One region of the Stenomitos rutilans genome, then DNA from elsewhere that is predicted to be linked to it. Evidence: predicted binding sites of a transcription regulator. Region 1 holds the regulator's gene; each other region holds the start of a gene.
What was found. Region 1 encodes HrcA, which represses chaperone genes, less so after heat shock. Its sites were predicted from a motif close to ANTTAGCACTCNNNANTNNNGAGTGCTAANT; they were not measured.
Positions count from the first base shown of each region.

Region 2: a site for HrcA is predicted at 1,366-1,396, ahead of AC5JLP_RS07755 (GldG family protein). Genes of this name have one in related genera too.
Region 3: a site for HrcA is predicted at 1,997-2,027, ahead of tatA (twin-arginine translocase TatA/TatE family subunit). Genes of this name have one in related genera too.
Region 4: a site for HrcA is predicted at 2,071-2,101, ahead of groES (co-chaperone GroES). Genes of this name have one in related genera too.

Region 1 covers NZ_JCACKR010000116.1:246,796-250,432, forward strand. The annotation lists gene AC5JLP_RS24920 (GNAT family N-acetyltransferase) at 193-672, shown strand; gene AC5JLP_RS24925 (rhodanese-like domain-containing protein) at 836-1,192, shown strand; gene hrcA (heat-inducible transcriptional repressor HrcA) at 1,497-2,609, shown strand; gene AC5JLP_RS24935 (tetratricopeptide repeat protein) at 2,737-3,486, shown strand; gene AC5JLP_RS24940 (phospholipid carrier-dependent glycosyltransferase) at 3,508-3,637, opposite strand, start outside.
Region 2 covers NZ_JCACKR010000048.1:7,263-10,899, forward strand. The annotation lists gene AC5JLP_RS07745 (ABC transporter ATP-binding protein) at 1-446, shown strand, start outside; gene AC5JLP_RS07750 (ABC transporter permease) at 447-1,235, shown strand; gene AC5JLP_RS07755 (GldG family protein) at 1,443-3,245, shown strand; gene AC5JLP_RS07760 (DUF4340 domain-containing protein) at 3,396-3,637, shown strand, end outside.
Region 3 covers NZ_JCACKR010000010.1:321-3,957, forward strand. The annotation lists gene cobS (adenosylcobinamide-GDP ribazoletransferase) at 1-595, shown strand, start outside; gene dapB (4-hydroxy-tetrahydrodipicolinate reductase) at 724-1,551, shown strand; gene tatA (twin-arginine translocase TatA/TatE family subunit) at 1,694-1,873, opposite strand; gene AC5JLP_RS00435 (Mo-dependent nitrogenase C-terminal domain-containing protein) at 2,306-3,052, shown strand; gene AC5JLP_RS00440 (CPBP family intramembrane glutamic endopeptidase) at 3,082-3,637, opposite strand, start outside.
Region 4 covers NZ_JCACKR010000169.1:2,160-5,796, forward strand. The annotation lists gene groL (chaperonin GroEL) at 1-1,558, opposite strand, end outside; gene groES (co-chaperone GroES) at 1,692-2,003, opposite strand; gene AC5JLP_RS33685 (sensor histidine kinase) at 2,401-3,637, shown strand, end outside.

The sequences.
Region 1 (3,637 bases):
GACCGCGTTTCTCAGCGTCTTGGCCTTAAAGGATGAAGAACTGTTGGGCTGCTTTAGATCATCGATGAGGCAATAGCTCGAAGATTATCTGTCAATTTTTAGGGTTGAGTTACCTTAAGGTTATCGATGAGGCAGAGAAGGTGAAGCTGATGCTAAGTTGAGTTCTGTGAAGTATTAGCGATATACAGACCAGTGATTGAGATTAGACCAATCCAGCAACATCAGATCGAACAAGCCAAGCAAATTGTTACGGCAGTTTCCCTAGAAATCTGGCAGGGTGTACTGACCAAAGAGGATGTGAGTCGCTATGATTCAATGTCCGATATCGAGAATGTGCGATCGCATTATTTCAACAACTGTGGTACGTTTTTGGTCCTGGTCGATGATAAACAAGTTGTGGGTACTGGGGCGATTCGGCGACTCGATGATGAAATCTGTGAACTCAAGCGAATGTGGTTTCTAAAAGAGTATCGAGGACAGGGATTTGGCTGGAAGATGGCTCAAATGCTCTTCGATTTTGCACGGCAGGCAGGATATCGGAAAGTCAGACTTGATTTGGCTAACGATGAGCGGCAACCACAAGCGCTCAAGCTCTATAGAAATCTTGGTTTTTACTCAATTGAACGGTATAACGATAGCGCGTGCACTGTGTTCATGGAAAAGGTTCTGTAACAGCAGAATCAGGAAGGGTAGCTAAGCAGCCTAACCGATTAGCAACCAGCCGTCAGCGGTCAGCCCTTCGCCCTTTGCCTTCTGTCTTCTGCCCTCTGCCTTTTGCTATACAATCAAAAGCAGCTCGCGTGCATCCTACTCTCCACCCCACTCCCCACTTCCAATGCCCGCCTCCTTTAGCCAACCCATTCCCCAAATTAGCGTTACAGAGTTAAAACAGCTTCTGGAGGCGGCCTCTGACGATGTGCAGTTTGTGGATGTCCGAGAAGCGAATGAGTTGGCGATCGCCAAGTTAGAAGGCTTTGAGCATTTGCCCTTAAGCGCCTTTGGTGAATGGTCGCAAACCATTCAAACGCGGCTTGATCCACAAAAGGAGACGATCGTGCTCTGTCATCACGGAGTCCGCTCAGCCCAGATGTGTCAGTGGTTACAGACTCAGGGGTTTGTGCACGTCAAAAACGTGGTCGGTGGAATTGATGCCTACGCCCACGTCGTAGATCGTTCAGTGCCACAGTATTGACGCGATCGTCACCTTTTTAATCGCCACCTTCTCACGAGAAGCAGGTCAGGCTTGCGGCGACCCTAGCAATAGAAGCTGTAGGGCTAGAAACGTTAGCTTCGTAAAGATTTAGTAGTTTCGTTGCGTCTGCTACGAGTCAGGCTGATACGTAAGGTGAAGATAAAGCATCCGCTATTGTAGGTGACAGCGCTTAAACTTTAATTAAGGCTCCTAATCTTTTAATCATCGCGGCTATTCTTTAGGGCTGGTGCATCAACGGTCAGTAGCAGCCATCCTTTTCACCCTTCATATCTGCGCATTTAGAATGTCCCAATCGGTCAATCTTACAAATCGCCAGCAGCAAGTTCTTTGGGCAACCATCCGCCATTACATCGCTACGGCTGAACCCGTTGGTTCGGAAGCACTGGTCAAAGATTACAACTTGAGCGTTAGTTCTGCGACGATACGCAATGCAATGGCAGCGCTAGAGAAGGGTGGTTTACTCTTCCAGCCGCACATATCAGCAGGGCGAGTGCCTTCCGACTCTGGCTACCGCACTTATGTTGATCAGTTGATTGTGCCGTCGAATGGCCTCACCCAACAAGTCGCACATTTGCTCAACGACCGCCTGAACTCAGAAGATTGGAGCTTTGAAGCTCTGCTACGAGGTGCGGCACAAATTCTGGCAACCGTTGGGGGGTATATCACGCTCATTACAACGCCTCAAACTCGCACCAGTCATCTACGTCATGTGCAGCTTGTGCCAGTCGATGCGCGCCGAGTGATGTTGATTTTTGTCACCGACTCCTACGAAACACAGTCTGCCCTGATTGAATTGCCACTCTTTACAGACGTTGAAGACCTCGATACTGATCTGCTAGAGCGAGAGCTTCAGATCTTGTCTAACTTCCTAAACAGCCAGTTACGCGGACGGGCGATCGCCGAACTGGCAACCCTCGACTGGAGCGAACTTGATCGCGAATTTGAACGCTATGCCGACCTCCTCAGAACCATCCTGGTGGAATTAACCCGGCGATCGCAGCCACCCGCCCCCACGCAGATTGTGATTAGCGGGCTAGCAGAAGTGCTCCGTCAACCAGAATTTTCAGAACTTCAGCAGGTGCAAACCATCATCCATCTTTTGGAAGAAGAGCAGCACCAACTCGTCCCCCTCATTTTTGAGCGATCGGATTTGCTTGAGCGATCGGATTTAGAACAACCCCGCAAGCGCGTGACGATTCGCATTGGGGCAGAAAACCCCTTAAAACCGATGCGAACCTGCACCCTCATTTCCTCAACCTATCACAAAGATTCTGTGCCAGTAGGGAGTGTAGGGGTATTAGGGCCGACGCGCATGGTGTACGAGAACGCGATCGCGCTGGTGGAAGCCGCTGCCGATTACCTCTCAGAGGCTTTAAGCACACAACCGTCATCCTAGTTTCTACACGCTTACCAGTAAGAGCTGCCTCCTTTGAGGGCACTATAGGTGTGCCGCGCTGCTGATGGTGCTAGCGATCGCGTGCAAACTCTCGTGGTGCAACACTGGCTGCAAGGAACTTCAGGACATGGTACAAACATTACTTTCATCGTTGGGCTTATGGGTGCTGCTTCCTAGCGCGTTTTGGATGCTCATGATTTTTGACTGCGTTCGCAACGAACCCGATCGACAAACCTGGATCTACATTCTGATCTTTCTAAACGTAGCGGGCGCGATCGTGTACTTCTTTGCCTGTTGGTTACCCCGCTCCAACGTAGCCGCACCCAGTTACTTCAAACGCTGGAGCCTACGCCAGCCCCTTTGGAACGCAGAAGCGGGTGTCCGAAACATTGGAAAAGCCCACCAATATGTCACGCTGGGTAATGTCTTGACCGAAATGGGCACGTTTGACAAAGCCGTCGTAGCCTACCAGCAGGCCCTGGAGAAAGAACCTGCCAACGTTCATGCTCTGTGGGGTGCAGCATTTATTGAGATGAGAAACAAGCAGTTTGCAGTGGCAAGAGAGCATCTACAAGCACTGTTAAAGCTCGATTCAGACTACAAATGTGGTGAAGCCTCACTTTTGTACGGCAAAGTACTGTTTGAGCTAGGAGACTGGGAGATCGCTCAATCACATCTCGAAAAAGATATCAAACACTGGAGCCATCCTGAATCATCGCTGTTGCTCGCCACGATTCAAAGCAAAGCAGGCAACACTCAAGACGCTCGCAACTGCCTGGAGACGATGCTCGCAAAGGTGAAAGCCTCACCGATTTACCACTACAGAAGACATCAACATGTGGTGAGAAAAGCAGAGAAAATGCTGAAAGCGTTGTAGGAGAAGCCAAGTGGCGTTTCGCTAGCTCGATTGCTTTTCTAAAGCTTCAAACCGCTGAAATTCTTGCCATGCCCTAACAAGATTAACTTGCATCAAAGCCGCTACTCCGCTTAATGCATGAAGTTCTGGCAGCTTTGGGTTTAATTTGAGC
Region 2 (3,637 bases), on a different contig from region 1:
ACATTTTGCCCGAAGTCAGCATGACCTGCGATCGCATTGCCATTATCAACAAGGGGCGCGTCGTGGCAACCAATACGCCCGAAAACCTGATGGCGCAGCTCACGGGTGGTTCTGGCTATGAGCTAGAGGTGGATGGCGACGCGGCAGATATTCACGCCCGCTTAATGGTGTTTCTCCAGGGCTTGCCAAACGTCAGGCTGGTCGAGCGGCTATCGACTGACCTGCCAGAGCACCATAAGCTGCGGGTAACGGCTGAACCAGGAACCGAACTGATCGGCCGAGACATCGCGAAGACAGTTGTGGGTGCGGGAATCGGGCTGTACGAAATGCGGCGATCGCAGGCCACGCTGGAGGATGTCTTCTTGCAACTGACCACGGAAGAGAAGCCACTGGATGCCACGATCGATCCAGACGAGGCAGAACCATCAACGGGAGAAGCAGCTTAGATGCGTGTGATGATGAGCAACATTCTGGCAATTTACCGACGCGAGCTACAGAGCTATTTCGCTTCACCCCTTGCCTACGCGATCGCGGGTGTGTTTTGGCTGCTGTCCGGCTTTTTCTTTGTCACCATTTTGGGCGGCATTACGCAACAGGTGGCCTATGCCGATAGTGCGGGGTATGCCTCTCCGATCGATGTGCCCTATCAGTTTTTGCAGTTTTTCTTAGGCACCCTGGGTTCGATCGCGCTGTTCATTTTGCCGATTCTGTCGATGGGGCTGTATGCCGAAGAACGCAAGCGCGGTACCCTGGAGCTTTTAGCGACGTCACCCGTGACAAACTGGGCGGTGGCGCTGGGCAAACTACTGGGCGTGCTGACGTTTTTTACCACAATGGTGCTGCCGCTTTTGCTCTACGAAGCGCTCGTCTTTAGCACCACCACCCCACCCTTCAACTTTGCGATCGTACTGGTCGCGCATCTGGGCTTGATTCTGCTGGCGGCGGCTGTACTCTCATTAGGGATGTTTGTATCTTCGCTGACCGACAGCACGATTTTGGCGGCGATCGGCACCTTTGGCATTATCCTCTTCCTCTGGGTAGTCGAAGTGCTCGGTCAAAAGCTGGGTGGCCCAATTGGAGCAGCCCTGGGGCATCTTTCCCTCCTCAAGCATTACAACAATTTGAACCAGGGCATTTTGGATAGCAGCAGCCTGGTGCTCTTTGCCAGCTACATTGTGTTGGGACTGTTTTTAACCGCGCAGTCGATCGATGCGTTCAGGTTCCAGAGATCGTGAGAGAAAAGTTTTGAGTTCTGAGTTTTGAGTAGTCACTGAGCATCAGTTATGAATCGGTGGCTAGTGAAACAACAAACTCGCGGTAATCGTAAATGGAATTGTCAACTCTTGACTTCTTTCTTTTCCCCAAACTCAAAACTCTTAACTCCTAACTACTGCTTCCTTCTCCCCAACTCAAAACTCAACACTTTTAACTCAAAACTTCCTGTGAAAACGCTTTCTACCAACCTTAAATTCCTCAAATACCTGTTCTGGCTGGGGCCGATGCTGGTGATTGCTGGCGCGATCGCGGGTCTCGTCTCTGCCTCCTTTAGCCCCATTCCCTTGGGTTTGGTGATTGCAGGCATTGTGATCATTGGTCTATGGCTGGTTTTCCAATCTACGTATCGAGATGAGTCGCAACCAGGCTTCTGGCAGCAGCGATCGACACAAGTAGGTGCAAATGCGCTGATTACCACACTATCGGTGCTTGCCATTTTAGGCTTGGTCAACTACCTGGCGGCAAACCATGTGGGACGGCTGGATTTGACGGAGAATCAGCTTTTTTCGCTGGCTCCCGAAACCCAGCAGTTGGTGAAGAATTTGAAGCAACCCGTGAAAGTGTGGGTGTTTGTGCCACAGCCTAACTCACGCGATCGTGAACTGCTGGAAAGCTACCATCGCCAGAGCGATCGCCTGAGCTATGAATTTGTCGATCCCAACACGCAACCCTCACTTGTGCAGCGGCTAGAAGTCAAGAGCGGTGGGGATGTTATTGCTGAAATGCAGCCAGAGGGACGCAAGCAGTATGTGCAAACGATCGCGCCCACAACTGGGGATAGCCTCGTTGGTGAAGGGGGCTACCTGTCTGAGGTAAAGCTGACCAGCGCGCTAGAACAATTGATCAGCGATCGCAAAGCGTTTGCCTACGTGATCCAGGGGCATGGGGAGCACCCGATCGACCAGTCTCAGGGCGCGATCTCCCAGGCTGTGAAGACCCTGCAAGAGAAAAACTTTACGGTTAAACCGCTGAATCTACTGGAAGCTGCCACCATTCCTGCGGATGCGAATGTGCTGGTGCTGGCAGGCCCGCAAAAACCCTTGCTAGAGCCAGAAGTTAACGCACTGGAAGAGTATGTGAAAGGGGGTGGCAACCTGTTTGTGATGGTTGACCCCAATACCAATCCAGGTATAGGCAGTCTGCTGAACGGTTGGGGCGTGACAGTAGACAAACGAGTGGTGATTGATGTGTCAGGCAGACTGGCTCAACTGGGACCTGCCTTCTCGTCTGTTAGTCAGTACGGCAACCACCCAATTACAAAGGACTTTAACAATTCAATCTCAATTTATCCACTCGCACAGCCGATCGATGTCAAACCCGAAACCGATGTTAAATCCGTACCCTTGTTGTTTACCAGCGAGCGAAGTTGGGCAGAAAGCAATGTGAAGGAACAGCCCTTAAAGTTTGACTCGGCGATCGATCGACCCGGCCCGTTGGTTATTGGCTTTGCGCTCACCCGTACCATCACTCCGCCAGCGGCTTCCACACCCAAACCCTCTCCCAGCCCTTCTTCATCTGCCTCGGCCAACCCCAAGCCTTCACCTAGTCTCTCTCCCTCTGCCTCAACCAGTCCCAAGCCCTCTCCTAGCCCGTCTGCTACTTCCAGCCCTTCACCCAGCCCCAAACCTGCCGCATCTGCAAGTCCTTCACCCAGCCCCTTGCCCTCTGCCTCAGCCACTCAAGGGACTGAGCAAAAACCGAAAGAAGCGCGGCTGGTCGTCATCGGTAACTCTCGCTTCGCTGAAGATGGGGCCGTGAACCAGGGCATTAATGGCGATGTTTTCATCAACTCAGTGCGCTGGCTCAGCCATGCCGATGATCAATCTCTGTCCATTCGCCCCAAAGAAGCCAAAAACCGTCGGCTAGGGTTGTCTGCTCAGCAAGCTAGTCTAGCAACCTGGTTAGCGATCGCAATCTTTCCCTTAATCGGTTTTGGTACCGCGTTTGGGGTTTGGTGGCAAAGGCGGTAGTAAGGGGTGAAGGATAAAGTTTTGAGTTTTGAGTTTCGAGTTTTGAGTTGGAAAGAGCGGTCAGCGATCAGCCGTCAGCTTATATCCCTTAAATGCCTTTCCCCCTTCCCCCTCTGTCTTTTGCCCTAACCCCTGTCCCCTCACTTCGTTATGAAACTGCAACGGACTCCTTTGATTTTGTTGGCGATCGCCCTAGTTCTAGGGGCTTTTGTCTACCTGTATGAGGTGCAGGGGAAGCCTCAGCGCGAGGCGGCACAGGCACAGACAGAGCAACTGTTTGCCTTTAAAGAAGAAGAGGTGCGATCGCTCACGCTGACAACTCCTAGTGAGACGTTAGCGTTTGCCAAAACTCCGGCAGCGCGGGTAGCATTCCCTTCTGGTAACGATCCAAA
Region 3 (3,637 bases), on a different contig from region 1:
GTTCCATCTAGGCATGCCTCCACTGACCCGCAGTGCGATCGCTGTAGTCACCTGGGTTGGCATCACTGGCGGGCTACACCTAGACGGTGCGATAGATACTGCCGATGGCTTGGCTGTGCTAGATCCAGAGCGCCGCCTTCAAGTAATGGCAGACAGTCGCACTGGAGCTTTCGGGTCAATGGCAGTAAGCATCATTCTTCTACTCAAAGTAGCGGCTCTCACTGATATTGCCTCACAGCGCTGGCTCGTGCTGATGCTGGTGGCGGCTTGGGGACGTTGGGGCCAAGTAGCCACGATCGTTTTCTATCCCTATCTCAAACCAGATGGCAAGGGTGCTTTCCACAAAGCAGCACTGCGATCGCGGTGGGAAGTCCTACCCTCATTGGTGCTGCTCCTGGCTATGAGTGGTTTACTCGGCTGGCTCAGTCTCACACCGTGGTTGATTGTTTGGCTAACGATTGGCGGTGGCAGTGCGGTCGCTCTCTTAACTGGAGCATGGTTCAACAACCAGTTAGGCGGTCATACAGGCGATACGTATGGGGCCGTTGTGGAATGGACAGAAGCATTGCTGTTGTGTCTGCTCACCCTTGCATAGAAGACGAGAAAGCTAAAGCTGAGTTAAAACTTACGCTTGCATTTTTCCAACCCTTCGCTCGGAGAAGCTTACCCCAGTTTAGAATACCTAAGATGGCTTAGAGATAGCTTACAGAGGCGAGTAAAACGATGACAGGGCAGCTTCCCATCCCGGTTTTAGTGAATGGTGCAGGGGGCAAAATGGGGCGTGAAGTCGTGAAAGCGATCGCCCAAGCAGACGACATGACCCTCATTGGAGCGGTCGATCGCAGCCCAGAATACCAGGGGCAGGATATTGGCGAATTAGCAGGTTGCGGAGCGCTTGAGGTACCTGTTACCAATGAGTTTGAGCCAATGTTAGCTATGCTGGCGCAGGAAAAACAGCTTGGTGTGATGGTAGACTTTACCCACCCTAGCTCGGTATACAGCAATGTTCGTTCAGCGATCGCCTACGGCATTCGTCCTGTGGTTGGGACAACTGGCCTGAGTGCTGAACAACTCCAAGACCTCGCTGAGTTTGCAGACAAAGCCAGCACGGGTTGTCTGGTCATTCCAAATTTCTCGATCGGCATGGTGCTACTGCAACAGGCGGCGATCCAGGCATCTCAATACTTCGATCACGTTGAAATTATTGAGCTACACCACAACCAGAAAGCCGACGCACCCAGCGGCACCGCCATTCAAACGGCCCAAATGCTGGCAGAGCTTGGTAAAACGTTCAACCCATCCAGCGTGCAAGAAACTGAAAAGCTTCCAGGTGCACGCGGCAGCCTATCAGAAGCAGATATTCGGATCCATAGCGTGCGACTCCCCGGTTTAATCGCTCATCAAGAGGTGATCTTTGGCGCGTCTGGGCAGGTTTATACTTTACGTCACGACACGAGCGATCGCGCATGCTACATGCCAGGCGTACTGCTAGCAATCCGCAAAGTCGTGCCGCTCAAAGTGCTGGTTTATGGCTTAGAAAAACTGCTGTAGAGTTGCTTAGGAAGCAAAGCATATGCGATGAAATTAGCTTCACTTAAGATCAAGCGATTGCCCTCATAAAGCTGTCATTAAAAAGTTCCACACGCCCTGTATGCAAGGGGAGTTGATAGCAGAGCGATTCGACGCTGATGCCCTAACGGTGGTAGTCCTCGTCTTGCTCGTCTTGCTCGTCTTCAGTTTGGCTTACCCCTTCTTTAAAGCCCCGCAGCGTTTTACCCAGCGTACTGCCCAGCTCTGGAATTTTTTTAGGGCCAAAGATGAGGACTGCCGCAATGAGAATAATGACAACTTCGGGCCACCCAAGACCAAACATATCTGTCTCCTATTAGCTGAAGGCTGCGAAGGGGCTAGTTAAAGGACTCTAGACAAATACCCTGGACGACCAGTAATCTTGCATCCCTTCTCCTCATCACTATAAACGGGTAGAGAACCGTTCTAATACCAGTTTTGAGTTTTGAGTGTTGAGTTACAGAAGCTCTGTGCCATCACTCTTTGAGGTTCTTGATCTGTAGCCCAATTAAGTGTAGATGGTATTACGCAGTTACTTCACCTAAGAAATTAAAACGTTAGCGCAAGGCCAAACGAGGTTAAAGTCAACTTTAAAGTAAGGTTTACCGAACCTTTAGAGAACAGAGATGCGGCTTCTAGCGGACTTTTCAGGCGTTTAGTCATCTAGACTACAGTCACTCTATGTAAAGAAAGAGCTACAATCGACTCGGAATCTAGTCGAAATAGCTGAAAACGAATGACTAGCACGCTTCAACTTCCCTACACAAACCAACAAATATCCGTTTGGTTTCGTGGACTGTTAACGATCGCTTGGGCTGATGGAAATTTCGCTCCAGAGGAGAAAAATCTGATTACTTCCCTAACTAACCAGGATCTAGCTGCCATCGACACCTCAAAAGCACTAGACCCGGTTTCACCTGCTGAGCTAGCAGAAGCATTTGAACACGACCCCGCTGCTGCTGAGCATTTTCTGAGAATGGCTGTTATGGTGGCGATCGCGGATGGTGTTTATTCCTTCAGCGAGGATGAAATCCTCTTCCGCTACTGTCAATCGCTTGGACTCAAAACAGAAGTGTTGGAAGTCCTTCGTACAACCCTGACCGAACCGCACATTGGTAGTGAGCTCCAAGCGACGAATACGCTTGAAGCTGAGCTATCGCATCAACCGATGTTTGTCTCTGGCATTGAGCGCCCAATGCAGTCTTACGTAAACTTGCACCCGCAGACAACGGTCTTGCAGCCCGTGCGCGATTGGTTAGACCAAATGGATGTGCAAGATCCCAGAATTGCTCACTTTCTGTGTAAGCTGATTCCTTCTCAGTGCCCGTTTGAGCGCGATATTAACCTCTTTGGCCGCACGATCGCGCACATTCCTCCACTATGCAAGCTCAATCCTCTTTACGACCAACTCGTCAGCTTACGCTTTCGGGCACTGTCGTATCTAGCCGACGATTGCGGCGAAGATATCTCGTCCTATTGCTAACGCTGAAATATTGAGGGGCTAGCACTCATTCACCTACCAATGCCCCAAAGTACACCACCTGTTACCCCTAGCAAGAGCAGCCCCATGCCACCGGCAAGCGGCTGCTTTTTTAGTCCAGTCAACCACTCAGGCGCGCGATCGGTGTAGTGAATGAGCTGTGCTGCATCCAAACTTGCCATGCCCCAGATCCAGCCAGCATGAAGACCACATGCCAGTCCCAGACTGCCCTTATCAGCCCAGCGCGCAATGACTAGGACGATCCCCATCAACCACAGCCCAGGCAACTGAGGCGCAATTTCAACGCCTTCCCAAACCAGGTGAAGTAAGGCAAAGATAAGGCTTGAACTGGCTGCCGCGATCCATAGGGCGTAGTCGTGCTGTAGCTGATTGAGTAGAAACCCACGAAAGATAAGTTCTTCGATCGCGCTGACGGCTAACCCAATCGCGAACGTTGGCAACAACGCGGCAAAAAACTGGCTTCGATTCGCCAGATTTAGCTCGATCCACGCTGCCCAGCGTTCAAGGCCGAATAAAAGGCCAACGCCCAGAATCCCCAACCCTATCCCCACTAGCAGAGAGATGAGA
Region 4 (3,637 bases), on a different contig from region 1:
TGCATTCGGTGGTCAAGACCATGCCTGCGATCGACGCGGCGTTTTGCAGTGCCGATCGAGTCACTTTAGCAGGATCAACGATACCGGCTGCAAACAAGTCAACGAATTCGTTCGTTGCAGCGTTGTAGCCAACGTTGAAATCCTTCTCTTTGACGCGTTCAGCGATCACTGCGCCGTTTTGACCGGCGTTTTCAGCAATGCGCTTTAGGGGAGCTGCCAGAGCACGAGCCACGATCGACGCACCAATTAACTCTTCGCCCTTGAGGTTGCTGTTTGCCCAAGTTTCCAGTTCAGGAGACAGGTGCGCCAGAGTTGTACCGCCACCGGGAACGATGCCTTCTTCAACAGCCGCTTTGGTTGCGTTGATAGCATCTTCTAGACGAAGTTTGCGGTCTTTCATTTCAGTTTCGGTTGCTGCGCCCACTTTGATCACAGCGACGCCACCCGCCAACTTCGCCAAGCGCTCTTGCAGCTTCTCTTTGTCATAGGAGGACTCGGTTTCCTCAATTTGACGACGGATTTGCTCCACGCGAGTCTTAACAGCCTTTTCGTTGCCTTCAGCGACAAGCGTGGTGGTGTCTTTGGTGAGGGTGATGCGACGAGCCTTACCCAGCGATTCGAGCTTGGTGGTATCCAGTTTCAGACCAGCATCTTCGGTAATCAGTTGACCGCCCGTGAGAATAGCGATGTCTTCTAGCATTGCCTTACGACGATCGCCAAAACCAGGAGCTTTAACGGCTGCTACGTTCAACACACCGCGCAAACGGTTAACCACCAGGGTTGCCAGCGCTTCTTTCTCGATGTCTTCAGCGATGATGACGAGAGGACGACCCGCACGAGCCACTTGCTCCAAAACAGGTACCAGGTCTTGTACCAGGGTGATTTTCTTATCGGTGATCAAGATGAAAGGCTCATCTAAAACCGCTTCCATGCGCTCGGTGTCGGTGGCAAAGTAGGGAGAAATGTAGCCCTTGTCGAAACGCATCCCTTCGGTAACTTCCAGTTCGGTCGTCATGGACTTGCCTTCTTCGAGGGAAATCACACCCTCTTTGCCCACTTTGTCCATTGCATTGGCAATCATCTGGCCGACTTCATCGTCGTTACCAGCCGAGATGGCACCGACTTGCGCGATCGCCTTGGAATCTTCTACAGGACGAGCATGTTCAGCGATCTTATCTACCAGGTAGCCAGTCGCTTTGTCGATACCACGCTTCAGTGAAATCGCGTTAGCACCAGCAGCAACGTTCCGCAGACCTTCTTTCACGATCGCGTGAGCCAGCACAGTTGCAGTAGTTGTACCATCACCAGCCGCATCGTTGGTTTTGGACGCCGCTTGACGAATGAGCGCTACGCCAGTGTTCTCTACGTGGTCTTCGAGTTCGATTTCTTTGGCGATCGTGACCCCATCGTTCACAATCTGCGGTGCGCCAAACTTCTTCTCCAGTACGACGTTCCGACCTTTGGGGCCGAGGGTGACTGCCACCGCTTCAGCCAGAGTATCCATACCTTTTTCAAGGGCACGACGAGCATTTTCGTTGTAAATGATGCGCTTAGCCATATCGGTTTTTGGTTGTTAGTTGTTGGTTGTGAGCTTGAAAAGAATGAAGTGCTTGGTTGTTAGGGCTTGATGTTAGAGTGCGGCAAGCGGTCGTGCTAGCGGCGTCTAACAACGAAAAACTAAAAACTAACAATTACGAAACGATCGCCAAAATGTCCTTTTCAGACAGCAGGACGTATTCTTCAGCGCCGAGTTTGATGTCGGTGCCTGCATACTTGGAATAAAGCACCTTGTCGCCAATTTTTACTTCTGGCTCTTGGCGCGCACCATCGTCACTGCGCTTCCCAGGACCAACGGCCACGATTTCGCCAATTTGAGGTTTTTCTTTCGCGGCATCAGGCAGAAGAATTCCACCAGCGGTCTTCTCCTCAGAGGCGCTTACTTTCACAAAAACACGATCACCCAGCGGCTTTACAGTAGAGACGCTCAGAGTTACGGCTGCCATACAAAATTCTCCAAACTAGCAGGTTAAGCTGAACAACAAAATTCAGTTGCGTTAGCACTCAGGGCAGAGTTAGCACTCTCAACCCCTGAGTGCTAATCTACCGAAGGTTAGATACAATTGCAACTTTTTGCTCTGTACGGGTATCCGAACTGGAGTGAGTGGAGTGGAGGAAAGAGGGCGGGAGGCAGGGGAAGCAGAGGAGGCAGGGGAGGCAGAGGAGGCAGGAGGGAAGGGGAGAGTTTTGAGTTTTGAGTTCATTCTGTCTTTTGCCTTCTGCTTTCTGCCTTCACTATTCTTCACCCAAGTTAAGGCACATCTCAATTTGGGCAAACTGAAGGGACTTCAGTGATATGAATCGTTTTATTGATTGGTTCCTTTTGCGATCGGAGTCTTTCCCTTGGTTTGTCACCCTGTATCCAATGAATTTGATCAACATGACTTGCTGCCAACGCTATTAGAGAGCAGTTTGCAGGCGTTGCATCTAGAGGCAACGCTTCAGGAGTTGCAGCGTTATGATTTTTGCGTCGAGTTGGACTGTTTAGGTATCGAACTGGCTCATGTGTTTGAGCAACACCCACTTTTGCCAGGAACGGTGCTGGTTGAACGGGGTCGGTTTGTGGGAATGCTGTCGCGGCGACGGTTGCTGGAATACTTAATTCGTCCGCATGGCATTGATTTTTTTCTGAAGGAACCTCTGAGGGTTTTACACGGCTACGCTCGTAGCGATTTTCTGGTGGTGTCGAGTACAACGCCGATTGTGGTTGCTGCACAGCAAGCATTACGTCGATCGCCCGAACTGCAAGGGGAACCGATCGTGGTGCAGGCAGCCTCCCAGACTTATCATGTGCTGGACGTTCATACCTTAAATATTGCCTACTGGCAGATTCGCGGTGTCGAAACACAGGTACGGTACGAACGCACTCAAGCGCAACTTATTCAGAGCGACAAAATGGCGCGTTTGGGGCGCTTAGTCGATGGGGTTGCCCACGAAATTCTTGACCCAGTGAGCTTCATTTGGGGAAATCTGAGCCATGTCTCTGCTTACAGCGATAGCCTTTTGAAGCTGTTATCTGCTTACGAAGCCACGATGACACCATTGCCTGCTGCGTTGGTTCAGCTTCGAGATGAGCTAGAACTTGATTACCTTCAAGAGGATTTACCCCGCACGATCGAGAGTATTCGAACTGGTGCAGAACGCTTATCGAAGTTGGCGAGCAGCTTGCAAAACTTCTGCCACATTGATGAGGTGTATCCCAAACCCGCTGACTTACATGAACTTCTCGACAGCATTCTACTGCTGCTTAAAAGCCGCCTGACTAGTGAAATTCGAGTGGTGAAGCAGTACGGACAACTGCCTCCCGTACTCTGTTTTGCCGGTCAATTGCATCAAGTATTTATGAATATCCTGACCCATGCGGTGGATGCTCTGATCGATCAGGCCGTAAGTCAGCAGCTAGGACACGATTTTAAGGTGAGTCAGCCGTGCGGAATGACGATGCCAAACCTGACTCAACCAACGATCGCGATTACAACTGAAATTCGTACAACGATCGTTAACGGCAAGCCTTCACGCTGGGTCGCTATCTGCATTGCCGATAATGGACCAGGCTTGTCAGTAGAAGACCAGACGCGCA